Regions from separate parts of the Streptomyces sp. NPDC060232 genome, predicted to be linked through region 1. Evidence: riboswitches for the same ligand, from Rfam matches in the RefSeq annotation. Region 1 holds a riboswitch; each other region holds the start of a gene.
What was found. Region 1 has a riboswitch for thiamine pyrophosphate ahead of thiC (phosphomethylpyrimidine synthase ThiC). Riboswitches for the same ligand answer to the same signal wherever they lie in the genome.

Region 1 (4,320 bases):
CCCTCTGTCCGACGGCACCACAACGGGCGGGCCCGCGACTCCCCCCATGGGTCGCGGGTCCGCCCGTCAGCCGGGTCCGTCCTGCCCTGCCGAACCGCCTCAGTCGGCCAGCGGCAGATAGACGCGGTTACCCGAGGCCGCGAACTCGGCGGACTTCTCCGCCATGCCCGCCTGGATCTCGTCGGCCTTCAGGTCGCCGCCGTGCTCACGGCGGATGTCCTGAGAGATCTTCATCGAGCAGAACTTCGGACCGCACATGGAGCAGAAGTGCGCGGTCTTGGCCGGCTCGGCGGGAAGAGTCTCGTCGTGGAACTCACGGGCCGTGTCCGGGTCCAGGGCCAGGTTGAACTGGTCCTCCCAGCGGAACTCGAACCGCGCGTCGGACAGGGCGTCGTCCCACTCCTGCGCGCCCGGGTGCCCCTTGGCCAGGTCCGCCGCGTGCGCGGAGATCTTGTACGTGATGACGCCGGTCTTGACGTCGTCGCGGTTGGGCAGGCCCAGGTGCTCCTTGGGCGTGACGTAGCAGAGCATGGCCGTGCCCCACCAGGCGATCATCGCGGCGCCGATGCCCGAGGTGATGTGGTCGTACGCGGGCGCGACGTCCGTGGTCAGCGGGCCGAGCGTGTAGAACGGCGCCTCCTCGCAGATCTCCTGCTGGAGGTCGATGTTCTCCTTGATCTTGTGCATCGGGACGTGGCCCGGGCCCTCGATCATCGTCTGGACGTTGTGGCGCTTGGCGATGGTGTTGAGCTCGCCCAGCGTCTTCAGTTCGGCGAACTGGGCCGCGTCGTTGGCGTCCGCGATGGAACCGGGGCGCAGGCCGTCGCCGAGCGAGTAGGTGACGTCGTACGTCGCCAGGATCTCGCAGAGCTCCTCGAAGTTCGTGTAGAGGAAGTTCTCCTTGTGGTGCGCGAGGCACCACGCAGCCATGATCGAGCCGCCGCGCGAGACGATGCCGGTCTTGCGGCGGGCGGTCAGCGGCACGTACGGCAGCAGCACGCCGGCGTGGACCGTCATGTAGTCGACGCCCTGCTCGGCCTGCTCGATGACCGTGTCCTTGTAGATCTCCCAGGTGAGGTCCTCGGCGCGGCCGTCGACCTTCTCCAGCGCCTGGTAGAGCGGCACGGTGCCGATCGGCACGGGAGAGTTGCGCAGTACCCACTCGCGGGTGGTGTGGATGTTGCGGCCCGTCGAGAGGTCCATGACCGTGTCCGCGCCCCAGCGGGTCGCCCAGGTCATCTTCTCCACCTCCTCCTCGATGGAGGAGGTGACGGCGGAGTTGCCGATGTTGGCGTTGACCTTCACCAGGAACTTCTTGCCGATGATCATCGGCTCGATCTCGGGGTGGTTCACGTTCGCAGGGAGCACCGCGCGGCCTGCGGCGATCTCCTCACGGACGACCTCGGGGGAGACGTTCTCGCGGATCGCGACGTACTCCATCTCCGGGGTGATCTCGCCCCGGCGGGCGTACGCGAGCTGCGTGACGGCGGCGCCGTCACGGCCCCGGCGGGGCTGGCGGGGGCGGCCCGGGAAGACCGCGTCGAGGTTCTTGAGGCCACCGCGCGGCGAGGTGTGCTTGATGCCGTCGTCCTCCGGGCGGACCGGGCGGCCCGCGTACTCCTCGGTGTCGCCGCGGCCGATGATCCAGTTCTCGCGCAGCGGCGCGAGACCCCGTCGCACATCGGTCTCGATCTGCGGGTCGGTGTACGGACCGGACGTGTCGTACAGCGTCACGTCCTTGCCGTTGGTGAGGTGGACCTGGCGGACCGGTACCCGGATGTCGGGGCGGGAGCCCGCCACGTAGCCCTTGTGCCAGCCCGGCTTGCGCTCGGTCGAGCCGTCGGCCTCCTGGCTGACGGCAGGCGTGCGTGCGTCCTGAATGGTCATGAGACCTATCTCCCTACGCCGGCATTACCCGGTAACAGGTTCGGCGGTCGACGCAGCCTCCTCCCGCACGCATCTGTGATGCGCTTACGGTGATCAGCGTCCTCTCAGCCCGGTGCTCCGAGCTCCCGCGTTGTGCAAAGTAGCCCCCACGCTAGCGTCATCCATGGCGTGCTGAACAGTGGGCCCCCTCATCTCTTGCGATGATCTGCTGGTGACGTCATCGCCGCAGCCCCCCACCGAGCCCCCTGAGCCCAGTGCCCACGCCGGCCACGCGCACGACGGCCACGGGCATTCCTCCGGGCATTCCCACAGTCACGGCCACGGCCCCGCCGCCCCCGTCTCGAAGCATCTGCGCAAGGTCATCGCGGCCGTACTGATCCCCTTCGCCGTCGCCGTCCTCGTCGGCCTGGTGGTGCTCTGGCCGGGCGGAACGCCCGGCCACGAGCGGACCGGGGTGGGCTTCGACCGGCAGACCCAGCAGGCCAAGGTCGTCTCGCTGGAACACGTCGACTGCAAATCCGTGAACGCCGCGCAGGTGCCGGCGGCCGGCGGGGCCTCCGCCCCGTCGGGCGGCGAGGCCCGGGGCGCGCAGACCGGCGAGTGCAAGAAGGCCACCGTCGAGATCGGAAGCGGGCCGGACAAGGGCCGCACCTTCGTGGAGATCGTCCAGCCTGGCGCGCCACGGCAGTTGGCGGACGGCCAGGAGGTGGTGGTGGCGTACGCCCCGGACGCGCCGCGCGACCTCCAGTACTCGGTGATCGACGTGAACCGCAAGCTCCCGCTGGCGGTGCTGGCCGGCATCTTCGCGCTGTCGGTCGTGCTCGTCGGGCGGATGCGCGGGCTGTTCGCCCTGATCGCCCTGGTCGTCAGCTTCGGCGTGCTGACGCTCTTCATCCTCCCCGCCATCCTCCAGGGGTCGAACCCTCTGGTGGTCGCGGTGGTGGGCGCGAGCGCGATCATGCTGATCGGGCTCTACATGTGTCACGGCCTGACCGCCCGTACGTCGGTGGCGGTCCTCGGCACGCTCGTGTCGCTGCTGCTGATCGGCCTGTTGGGCTCGGTGTTCATCGACTGGGCGTTCCTCAGCGGCAACACCGACGACAACACCGGGCTGATCCACGGGCTCTACCCGGACATCGACATGAGCGGCCTGCTGCTCGCCGGCGTGATCATCGGTTCGCTGGGTGTGCTCGACGACGTGACGGTCACCCAGACCTCGGCGGTCTGGGAACTCCACCAGGCCGACCCGTCGATGGGGCCGCGGTCCCTGTACCGGGCCGCCATCAGGATCGGCCGCGACCACATCGCGTCGGTGGTCAACACCCTGGTGCTGGCCTACGCGGGCGCCGCGCTTCCTCTGCTCCTGCTGTTCTCGATCGCCAACAGCAGCATGGGATCGGTGGCGAACAGCGAGCTGGTCGCGGTGGAGATCGTGCGGACCCTCGTGGGCTCGATCGGGCTGGTGGCCTCGGTGCCCGTGACGACCGCGCTGGCCGCGCTGGTGGTTTCGGCCGACCGGCCGGCATCCCCGGCCGTCGCCCCGGCCGCGGGACCGGTCCGCGGCCGGGGCCGACGGCGCAAGCGCTGAACAGCGGTTCAGCCCTGAGCGGCGCGATTCAGGATGAGCTGCGGCTCAGGAGGAGGAGCTGCGATTCAGGAGGAGCTGCGGCTGCGGCTCAGTCCGCGGCGATGGAGTCTGAGTGGCGATCCGGTCCGAGCCGCCGTTCAGCCGGCGTTCTGCTCGTTCTGCTTCGACTCGGCCAGGATCCTGCCGAGCGCCTCGTCCAGGTGCTCCTCGAAGTCGCCCGTGTTCCGCTCCTGTCCGAGCGGAACGAGCCGGTCTGTGCGGTCGAGGAACGCGACGAGCGGTGCCGCGCTGGCACGGAACAGGGCCCGGTCGCCGCCGACCTGGAGCCGGATGTGGACGTCGGACAACTCCTCGGGGCTGGTGGGGGCGATGTGCACATCGCCGTCACCGCACGGCTTGTTGATGCCGTCGAGGAGGAGCTCCCGGCCGAACGCCCAGGTCACGGGCGCGTCTCCGGGAAGGTGGAAGGTCAGGCGGACTGCGTAGGGATCACGGGCGTCGTACCGGAGTTCCACCGGGATCCGGAACGAGAGCTCCTCGGAAACGAGGAAGCTCATCATGACCTCTGCCTGTACCGACTCGCGCATTGACTACCCCGCTGTAGTGGAAGTGGCCAGGAATGATCCCCCAGGGCCCTCTTGACAAGAGTGGTGGAAGCGCTAGCAGATCACAAGGAGTGAGTTTTCAGATACTGATAGAGAACGAGAGGGTGCTCAACAGCGCGCCTACTTCACTCCGTAGTCGATTGACTACATACAGCAATCGATCCTCCTGATGCAGGGGCAGGGAAATGGCCATAGTTGCGGCCGCATCCCCGGCAGTGATCGGGATGGCGGCACAGACCG
Region 2 (4,320 bases), on a different contig from region 1:
CAGCCCGATGGTCAGCAGGACGCCGCCCAGGAGGGTGCGCTGCGCCCAGCCGCGCGGACGGTGCGTGGTGCGGCCCGGATCGACCAGGCTCAGCGCGGTCTCGCGCCGGCGCACGGTCCATGCGTGCAGGGCGAGGATCGCGCCGATCGCGGCGAACTGCACCATCGTCAGGACGGCGGCCGTCGACAGGTCCAGGAGCTGCGCGGTCTGCCGGTAGACCTCCACCTCCAGGGTGGAGTAGGCGGGTCCGCCCAGGATCAGGACGACGCCGAAGGAGCTGAAGGTGAAGAGGAACACCATCAGGGACGCCGCGGCCACGGCCGGGGCCAACGCGGGCAGCGTCACCCTGCGCCAGGCGGCGAACCGGCCGGCGCCCAGCACCCGCGCGGCCTCTTCCTGGCGCGGGTCGAGCTGGGCCCACAGTCCGCCGACCGTGCGGACGATGACGGCGTAGTTGAAGAAGACGTGCGCGAGCAGGATCGCCCAGACGGTGGTGTCGAGGCGGACGCCCGCCAGTTCGTCCAGCAGTCCGCCGCGTCCGAGCAGCGCCAGGAAGGCCGTGCCGACGACCACGGTCGGGAGCACGAAGGGAACGGTCACCACCGCCCGCAGCAGCTGCTTGCCGGGGAACTCGAAACGCGCGAAGACGTACGCGCCGGGGAGTGCGATCAGCAGGGTGAGCACGGTGGAGGCGAGCGCCTGCCAGGTGGTGAACCACAGCACGTCGGCGATGTCGGGCCGGGCCAGCACCTCGCCGAGCCGGCCGAACTGCCATCCGGTGTCGGCCTTGAGGCCGCGGCCGACGATCGCGGCGACGGGGTAGGCGAAGAACAGCCCGAAGAAGGCGAGGGGGACGGCCATCAGGGCGAGGCGGACGGCGGTGGCCCGCCCGCTCTCGCCCTGTCCGGGTACCCGCCCCGGTCCGGGGACCGGGGCGGCGTCCGCCGACGCCGCGCCCGGCTCCTTCGTACCGCTTACTTCACGACGAGCGCGGTCCATGCCTTGACCCACTGCTCACGGTTCTCGGCGATGGTCTCCGGAGTGACGCTCGTAGGCTTCTCGACCACCACACCGTGCTTGGTGAACAGCTCCGGCAGCGCGGCGTCCTTGACCACGGGGTTCACGAACATCTGGAGCGGCATGTCCTCCTGGAACTTCTTGCTGATCAGGAAGTCCACGAGAGCCTTGCCGCCCTCCTCGTTCTTCGCGCCCTTGAGCAGGCCCGCGAACTCGATCTGGCGGAAGCAGGTGCCGGTGGCGACGCCCGTCGGGGCCTCGGCCGGCTGCGGCTCGCCGTACAGCACCTCGACCGGCGGGCTGGAGGCGTAGGAGACGACCAGCGGGCGGTCGCCCTTGGCCTTCTTGCCGCCCGCCGAGCCGGAGAAGCGCTCGTTGTAGGCCTGCTCCCAGCCGTCGACGACCTCGACGCCGTTGGCCTTCAGCTTGCTCCAGTAGTCCTTCCATCCCTCCTCGCCGTACTTGCCGACGGAGGCAAGCATGAAGCCGAGGCCGGGCGAGGAGGTCGCGGCGTTCTCGACCACCAGCAGGTTCTTGTACTCCGGCTTGGTCAGGTCGTCCAGCGTCTGCGGCGGGGCGATCTTCTTGTCGGCGAAGTAGGCCTTGTCGTAGTTGACACAGATGTCGCCGGAGTCGATCGGGGTGACCCGGTGCTCCTTGTCGAGCACGTACTCGGGCTTCACCTCGCCCAGGCCCTTGGCCTCGTAGGGGGTGAAGATGCCGTTGTCGAGGGCGCGCGAGAGCAGGGTGTTGTCCACGCCGAAGAAGACGTCGCCGCGCGGGGAGCCCTTGGTGAGGATCTCCTGGTTGAGGGCGGCGCCCGCGTCCCCGGACTTCAGGACCTTGACGGTGTAGCCGCTCTGCTGCTCGAACTCCTTCAGGACCGACTCGGTCACGTTGAAGGAGTCGTGGGAGACCAGTGTGACGGTCTTGGACTTCGGGGCGTCGCCCGCGCCGGCGGGCTTGTCCTTGGCGTCGCCGCCGCAGGCGCTGAGCGTGGTGACGCCCAGCGCGGCCGCGAGCGCCGCGCCCGCGATCTTCCTGGTGGTGCTCATCGGTGAATTCCTCCTGGGATGTCCAGGAGAAGACGCGGCCCTGCCCGGCGCTCTGTCGGAGCGGACGCCGGGCAGGGCGCAACAGCAAGAGTGGTGACCGAACTTCCTACCCCGAATGACCGGGGCGAGGTTCAGAGGGTCTGCGGATGACGGATACCGCACTCTCAGCGCTGTGGCGCTCCCCTGTCGGAATATGCAATTGGTTCGGCCACAGGGTACCCCGTGGCCGAATGTGGCCGGCCGGAAGCGCAGGTCAGCGCTCCGAGGCGGCCAGCTGGCCGCACGCGCCGTCGATCTCCTGGCCGCGGGTGTCACGCACGGTCACGGGCACGCCGTGGCGGGCGATGGCCTCGACGAAGGCCTTCTCGTCCTCGGGGCGCGAGGCGGTCCACTTGGAACCGGGCGTCGGGTTCAGCGGGATCAGGTTGACGTGTACGCGCTTGCCCTTGAGCAGCCGGCCCAGGAGGTCGCCGCGCCAGGCCTGGTCGTTGATGTCGCGGATGAGGGCGTACTCGATCGAGATCCGGCGGCCGGACTTCTCGGCGTACTCCCACGCGGCGTCGAGGACCTCGCGGACCTTCCAGCGGGTGTTCACCGGCACCAGGGTGTCGCGCAGCTCGTCGTCCGGGGCGTGCAGCGAGACGGCGAGACGGCACTTGAAGCCCTCGTCGGCGAAGCGCAGCATGGCCGGGACCAGGCCGACGGTGGAGACGGTGATGCCGCGCTGGGACAGGCCCAGGCCGTCGGGCTCGGGGTCGGTGAGCCGACGGATCGCGCCGACGACGCGGTTGTAGTTGGCCAGCGGCTCGCCCATGCCCATGAAGACGATGTTCGACAGCCGGGCGGGGCCGCCGGGGACCTCGCCGTCGCGCAGCGCGCGCATGCCGTCGACGATCTGGTGCACGATCTCGGCGGTGGAGAGGTTGCGGTCCAGGCCCGCCTGGCCGGTGGCGCAGAACGGGCAGTTCATACCGCAGCCGGCCTGCGAGGAGATGCACATGGTGACCCGGTCGGGGTAGCGCATCAGCACGGACTCCACGAGCGTGCCGTCGTGCAGCTTCCACAGGGTCTTGCGGGTGGTGTCGTCGTCGCAGCTGATGTGCCGGACGACGTTCATCAGGTCCGGGAGGAGCTCCTGCTGGAGCTTGGTCCGCGAGCCCGCGGGGATGTCCGACCACTGCGCCGGGTCGTGCGCGTAGCGGGCGAAGTAGTGCTGGGAGAGCTGCTTGGCCCGGAAGGGCTTCTCGCCGATCGCGGCGACCGCCTCGCGGCGCTCGGCCGGAGTCATGTCGGCGAGGTGCCGGGGCGGCTTCTTGACCCCGCGGGGAGCGACGAAGGTGAGCTCACCCGGAGCGGGACGGGGGGCCATGCGGTACTCCTCAGTACGACGAGGTGGGGGTCACCCCGCGCGTGCAGGGCCGGTCCGCGGCTCGGCCGCTGGACGGAAAGGGCGCGCCGCGTACACGCGGCGCGCCCTCCAGGATAACCCGGCCGGGGCCCGGTCAGCCGGTGCCGACGAAGGCGGCCAGCAGCAGCCACACCACCGGGGCGGTGGGCAGCAGCGAGTCCAGCCGGTCCATGATGCCGCCGTGCCCCGGCAGCAGTGTGCCCATGTCCTTGATGCCCAGGTCCCTCTTGATCATCGATTCGCCCAGGTCGCCCAGGGTGGCGCTGACCGCGACCGCGAGGCCGAGCAGCAGGCCCTGCCACCAGGCGCCGCCGTCGATCAGGAACTCCATGCAGAGCGCGCCGGCGCCCATGGCGAAGGCCACGGCGCCGAACAGCCCCTCGCGGGTCTTGCCGGGGCTGATGCGCGGCGCGAGCTTGGTCTTCCCGAACCGCCAGCCCACCGCGTAGGCCCCGGTGTCGCTGACCACGGTCAGCAGCAGGAAGGTGATCACGCGCTGCGGCCCGTCGTCGGCGGTGAGCAGCATCGCGACGAAGGTGGCCAGGAAGGGCACGTAGAACGCCGCGAAGGCACCCGCGGTGACGTCCTTGAGGTAGTCCTCGGGCGGTTCGGTCATCCGCCACACCAGGACGGTCAGCACCGTCAGCGCCATGGCGATCCAGGCGCCCTCGGCCCCGCGGACGTATCCGGCGATGACCATGGCCGCGCCACCGACCGCGAGCGGGACCAGAGGGGCCTTGATGCCCTTCTGCTCCTGGAGCCGCGAGGTGAGCTCCCACAGGCCGACGACGACCGCGACGACGATGACGCCGACGAAGACCGCCTTGACGATCAGGAGCG
Region 3 (4,320 bases), on a different contig from region 1:
GAGGACCGGCTCCTGTGCGCGGGTCACCGCCGAGGCCAGCATCACCGCCGCGCAGCCCAGTTCCATCGCCAGGGCGGCGTCGGAGGCGGTGCCCGCGCCGGCGTCCAGGATCACCGGGACCTGGGCCCGCTCCGTGATCAGCTCGAAGTTGTGCGGGTTACGGATGCCCATGCCCGACCCGATGGGGGAGCCGAGCGGCATGATCGCCGCGCAGCCCACGTCCTCCAGCTTGCGCGCGAGCACCGGGTCGTCGTTGGTGTACGGCAGGACGGTGAAGCCCTCGTCCACCAGGATCTCGGCGGCGTCCAGCAGTTCGACGCCGTCGGGCAGGAGGGTCCGTTCGTCCGCGACCACCTCCAGCTTGATCCAGTCGGTGCCGAGGGCCTCCCGTGCGAGCCGGGCCGTCAGGACGGCCTCGCCCGCGGTGAAGCAGCCGGCCGTGTTCGGCAGGACGGCGATGCCGAGCTTGGTGAGGACGGAGAGGACCGAGCCCTGCACGGTGGGGTCCAGGCGGCGCATGGCCACGGTGGTGAGTTCGGTGCCGGACGCGACGAGGGCGCGTTCGAGCACGTCCAGGCTCGGCGCGCCGCCCGTGCCCATGATCAGGCGGGAGGAGAAGGTCCGGTCGCCCAGGGTGAAGAGGTCGTCGGCCATGCCGGTCAGCCTCCCTGGACCGCGGTGAGGATCTCCACGCGGTCGCCGTCGCCCACGTGGGTGGCCGGCCACTGCCCCCGCGGGACCACGGTCTCGTTGAGTGCGGCGGCCACCCCGGAGGGGGCCGCGGTCAGCGTGGCGACGACGGTGTCGAGGGTGGTGCCGGCCGCGACCTCGCGCGGCTCGCCGTTGACGGAGATGGTCATGCGTACGACTCCTGACGTGCGGCGCAGAAGCGGCCGGGGGCGAAGGGGCGCGCGATCTCGGGCAGTTCGCCGGTGACCAGCAGCTCGGCCATCGCCTCGCCGGTGAGCGGGGTCAGCAGCACCCCGTTGCGGTAGTGACCGGTGGCCAGGTGCAGGCCGGGCAGGCCGGTCGGGCCCAGCAGCGGGGCGTTGTCGGGTGATCCGGGGCGCAGTCCCGCCCGGGTCTCGGTCAGCGGGAGTTCGGTGATGCCGGGTACCAGTTCGTGGGCGTCCCGCAGGAGTTCGTACACCCCGCCCGCGGTGACGGTGGTGTCCCAGCCGAGTTCCTCGCTGGTGGCGCCGATGACGAGTTCGCCGTTCTCGCGGGGCACGAGGTAGACCTGGCTGCCGCGCACGACCGCCCGTACGGTGCGGGAGAGGAAGGGGGCGTACGCCGCGGGCACCGCGAGCCGCAGCACCTGTCCCTTGACCGGGCGTACGGGAGGCAGCACCTCGGCGGGTACGCCCGCCAGCCTGCCGCTGAGCGAGCCCGCGGCCAGGACGACCTGGTCGGCGCGCAGCTCCGTACCGTCGTCGAGGAGGGCGCCCGTCGCCCGGTCCGCGGTGGTGAGCAGCTGCTCGGCGCCCGCCCGGTGGATGGTCACTCCGGCGCCTTCGCAGGCGGCGAGGAGGGCGGCTGCGAGCCGGCGCGGGTCGACCTGGTGGTCACCGTCGACGCGCAGGCCGCCGCGCACGCCGGGGGCCAGCATGGGCTCCAGGCGGCGGCATTCGCGGCCGGTGAGCCATGCGGACTCCAGACCGCAGCGGCGCTGGAGGGCGTGGAGTTCGCGCAGGTGGAGGCGGTCGTCGGCGTCGAGGGCGACGGCGAGGGTGCCGCAGGCGCGGTAGCCGATGTCCATGCCGCCCGAGGCGGCCGCGAGCTCGGCGGCGAACCGCGGATAGCGTTCGGCGGAGGCCAGGCCGAGGCTGAGGAGGGCTTCCTCGCCGTAGTGCAGTTCGGTGACGGGGGCGAGCATTCCGGCCGCGACCTGGGCGGCGCCGCCGCCGGGTGCCGGGTCGGCGAGTACGGTGCCCAGTCCGCGCTCCGCGGCCCGCCAGGCGGTGACCAGGCCGATGATCCCGCCCCCGATGACGAGGACGTCGGATCCCCGGCCGGATCCCTTTCGAGATGAGTGCATGGGCGTCCAGCCCCTCCCTTCGCCGGCATGACCCGGATCAGGTTCGTACGGTCGGAGGCCGGCCAGCCTCCCTCTCAGCCCGGTGCGCCGGACTCCCGCGATAGGTACGGTGGCCAGACTATCCCGGCCGTGCACGGCGGGTAAGGCGGCACCTATTCCTGACGGAGCGTCAGATGATTAGGGTGGCCGCGTGAGCGAGCAGACGGAAAAGAATCAGCGCGGCGTCGTGATCGTCGGCGCCGGAATGGCCGGGGTGCAGACCGCGGTCGCCCTGCGCGAGCAGGGTTACAAGGGCCCCGTGACCCTGCTGGGAGCAGAACCCCACCAGCCCTACGACCGGCCCCCGCTGTCCAAGGCGGTGCTGCTCGGCAAGGCCGAGGACTCCGCCTTCGACGTGGACTTCGAAGGCCTGGGCGTCGAGCTCCGCCTCGGGACGGAAGTCACCGGACTGCGGGCCGCCGACCACGAGCTGGACACCGAGGCGGGACCGGTCCCGTACGAGGTGCTCGTGCTGGCGACCGGCGCGCAGCCGCTGACCCTGCCCGGCGCCGAGGGCGTCCCCGGCGTCCACCTGCTGCGCACGCTGGACGACGCGGCGCGGCTGCGCCCGGTCCTGGCGGCCGCCTCCCGGGTCGTGGTCGTCGGCGCGGGCTGGATCGGCGCCGAGTTCGCCACCGCGGCCCGGGAGGCCGGCTGCGCCGTGACCGTCGTCGAGGCGGCCGACCGGGTGCTGGCGGGCGCCCTGCCCGCCGAGGTCGCCGAGCCGATGTCGCGCTGGTACGGGCAGGCCGGCGCCGAGCTGATCACCGGCGCCAAGGTGGCCGGTGTCGGGGAGGGGCGGGTCCTCCTGGCCGACGGGCGCACCCTGCCCGCCGACGCGGTGGTCGTGGGGATCGGCGCCCGGCCCGCCACGGGATGGCTGGCCGGGTCCGGCGTGGAACGCGGCGCCGACGGTTCGGTCACCGCCGACGCGCACCTGCTGACCTCCCTGCCGGGGGTGTACGCGGTCGGCGACTGCGCCTCCTTCCCGTCCGGGCGGTACGGGGCGCGGCTGCTCGTGCACCACTGGGACAACGCCCTCCAGGGCCCGAGAGCGGTCGCGGCGAACATCCTGGCCGGGAAGCCCGCCGCGGTCTACGACCCGGTGCCGTACTTCTGGTCCGAGCAGTTCGGGCGCTTCGTGCAGTACGCCGGCCACCACGGCGGGGCCGACACCCTGGTGCGGCGCGGCGACCCGGACCAGGAGACCTGGTCGGTGTGCTGGCTGCGGGACGGGGCCCTGGTCGCGGTCCTCGCGGTCGGCCGCCCCCGGGACCTGGCTCAGGGCCGCAAGCTGATCGAGTCGGGCGTCCCGCTCGACCCGGCGAAGGTCGCGGACCCGGGCACCCCGCTGAAATCGGCCACCGCGTAGCGGACGGCCCGGGCGGGCCACGGACGGTCGGCCCGGGTACCGGCTGTCGGCGGGAGGTGGCAGGCTTGGTCTGTGACCGAGATTGACGCAAAGATCGATTCCCTCGTCCCCGACTGGCTGTACCTCCCCGACATCGCGGAGATGCTGGGCGTCGAGGTGACGCGGGTCCGCCAGATGGTCAAGGAAGGCCAGCTCGTCGCCGTGCGCCGGGGCGAGAACAGGGCCCTGCAGGTTCCGGCCCCCTTCATCGACGGAGACAAGGTGGTCAAGGGCCTCGTGGGCCTGCTGACCGTCCTGCGCGACGACGGCTTCTCCGACGAGGAGATCCTGGAGTGGCTCTTCACCGCCGACCCGACCCTGCCCGGCACCCCCGCCCAGGCGCTGAGCGAGAATCGCGGCACGGAGGTGAAGCGCCGCGCTCAGGCGCTCGCCCTCTGACCTGATCCGCAGTAGCCGCTCCACCGCGGTGTACGGGCCCCGCGCCCGTACACCGCCTCCATCACGGGGGTACACCCATGCAGCTGTCCGACGCCCGGCTCTACCTGTGCACGGACGCCCGCAAGCGCCAGGGTGACCTCCCCGAGTTCCTCGACGCCGTCCTCGCCGGGGGCGTGGACATCGTCCAGCTCCGCGACAAGGGCATGGAGGCTGGCGAGGAACTCGAACACCTCCAGGTCTTCGCCGAGGCCGCTCGCCGCCACGGCAGGCTCCTCGCCGTGAACGACCGCGCCGACGTCGCCCACGCCATCGGCTCCGACGTCCTGCACCTCGGACAGGGCGACATCCCGGTCCCCGCCGCCCGCGCCATCCTCGGCGGCCAGGTGCTCATCGGCCGCTCCTGCCACGCGGAGGCCGAGGTCGCCGCCGCCGT

Region 2: linked by a shared signal. The riboswitch ahead of ACFWFZ_RS05745 (thiamine ABC transporter substrate binding subunit) and the one ahead of thiC (phosphomethylpyrimidine synthase ThiC) in region 1 are both predicted to bind thiamine pyrophosphate.
Region 3: linked by a shared signal. The riboswitch ahead of thiO (glycine oxidase ThiO) and the one ahead of thiC (phosphomethylpyrimidine synthase ThiC) in region 1 are both predicted to bind thiamine pyrophosphate.

What each region holds. Positions count from the first base shown of each region.
Region 1 is NZ_JBHXAG010000012.1:165,723-170,042, forward strand. It holds gene thiC (phosphomethylpyrimidine synthase ThiC) at 100-1,887, opposite strand; TPP riboswitch at 1,881-2,026, opposite strand; gene ACFWFZ_RS19430 (YibE/F family protein) at 2,099-3,475, shown strand; gene ACFWFZ_RS19435 (SsgA family sporulation/cell division regulator) at 3,613-4,062, opposite strand; gene ACFWFZ_RS19440 (IclR family transcriptional regulator) at 4,160-4,320, opposite strand, start outside.
Region 2 is NZ_JBHXAG010000002.1:425,638-429,957, reverse strand. It holds gene ACFWFZ_RS05750 (ABC transporter permease) at 1-861, opposite strand, end outside; gene ACFWFZ_RS05745 (thiamine ABC transporter substrate binding subunit) at 975-2,072, opposite strand; TPP riboswitch at 2,158-2,267, opposite strand; gene rlmN (23S rRNA (adenine(2503)-C(2))-methyltransferase RlmN) at 2,326-3,441, opposite strand; gene ACFWFZ_RS05735 (phosphatidate cytidylyltransferase) at 3,575-4,320, opposite strand, start outside.
Region 3 is NZ_JBHXAG010000023.1:35,372-39,691, reverse strand. It holds gene ACFWFZ_RS27870 (thiazole synthase) at 1-654, opposite strand, end outside; gene thiS (sulfur carrier protein ThiS) at 660-860, opposite strand; gene thiO (glycine oxidase ThiO) at 857-2,038, opposite strand; TPP riboswitch at 2,036-2,147, opposite strand; gene ACFWFZ_RS27855 (NAD(P)/FAD-dependent oxidoreductase) at 2,229-3,449, shown strand; gene ACFWFZ_RS27850 (Rv2175c family DNA-binding protein) at 3,522-3,887, shown strand; gene thiE (thiamine phosphate synthase) at 3,965-4,320, shown strand, end outside.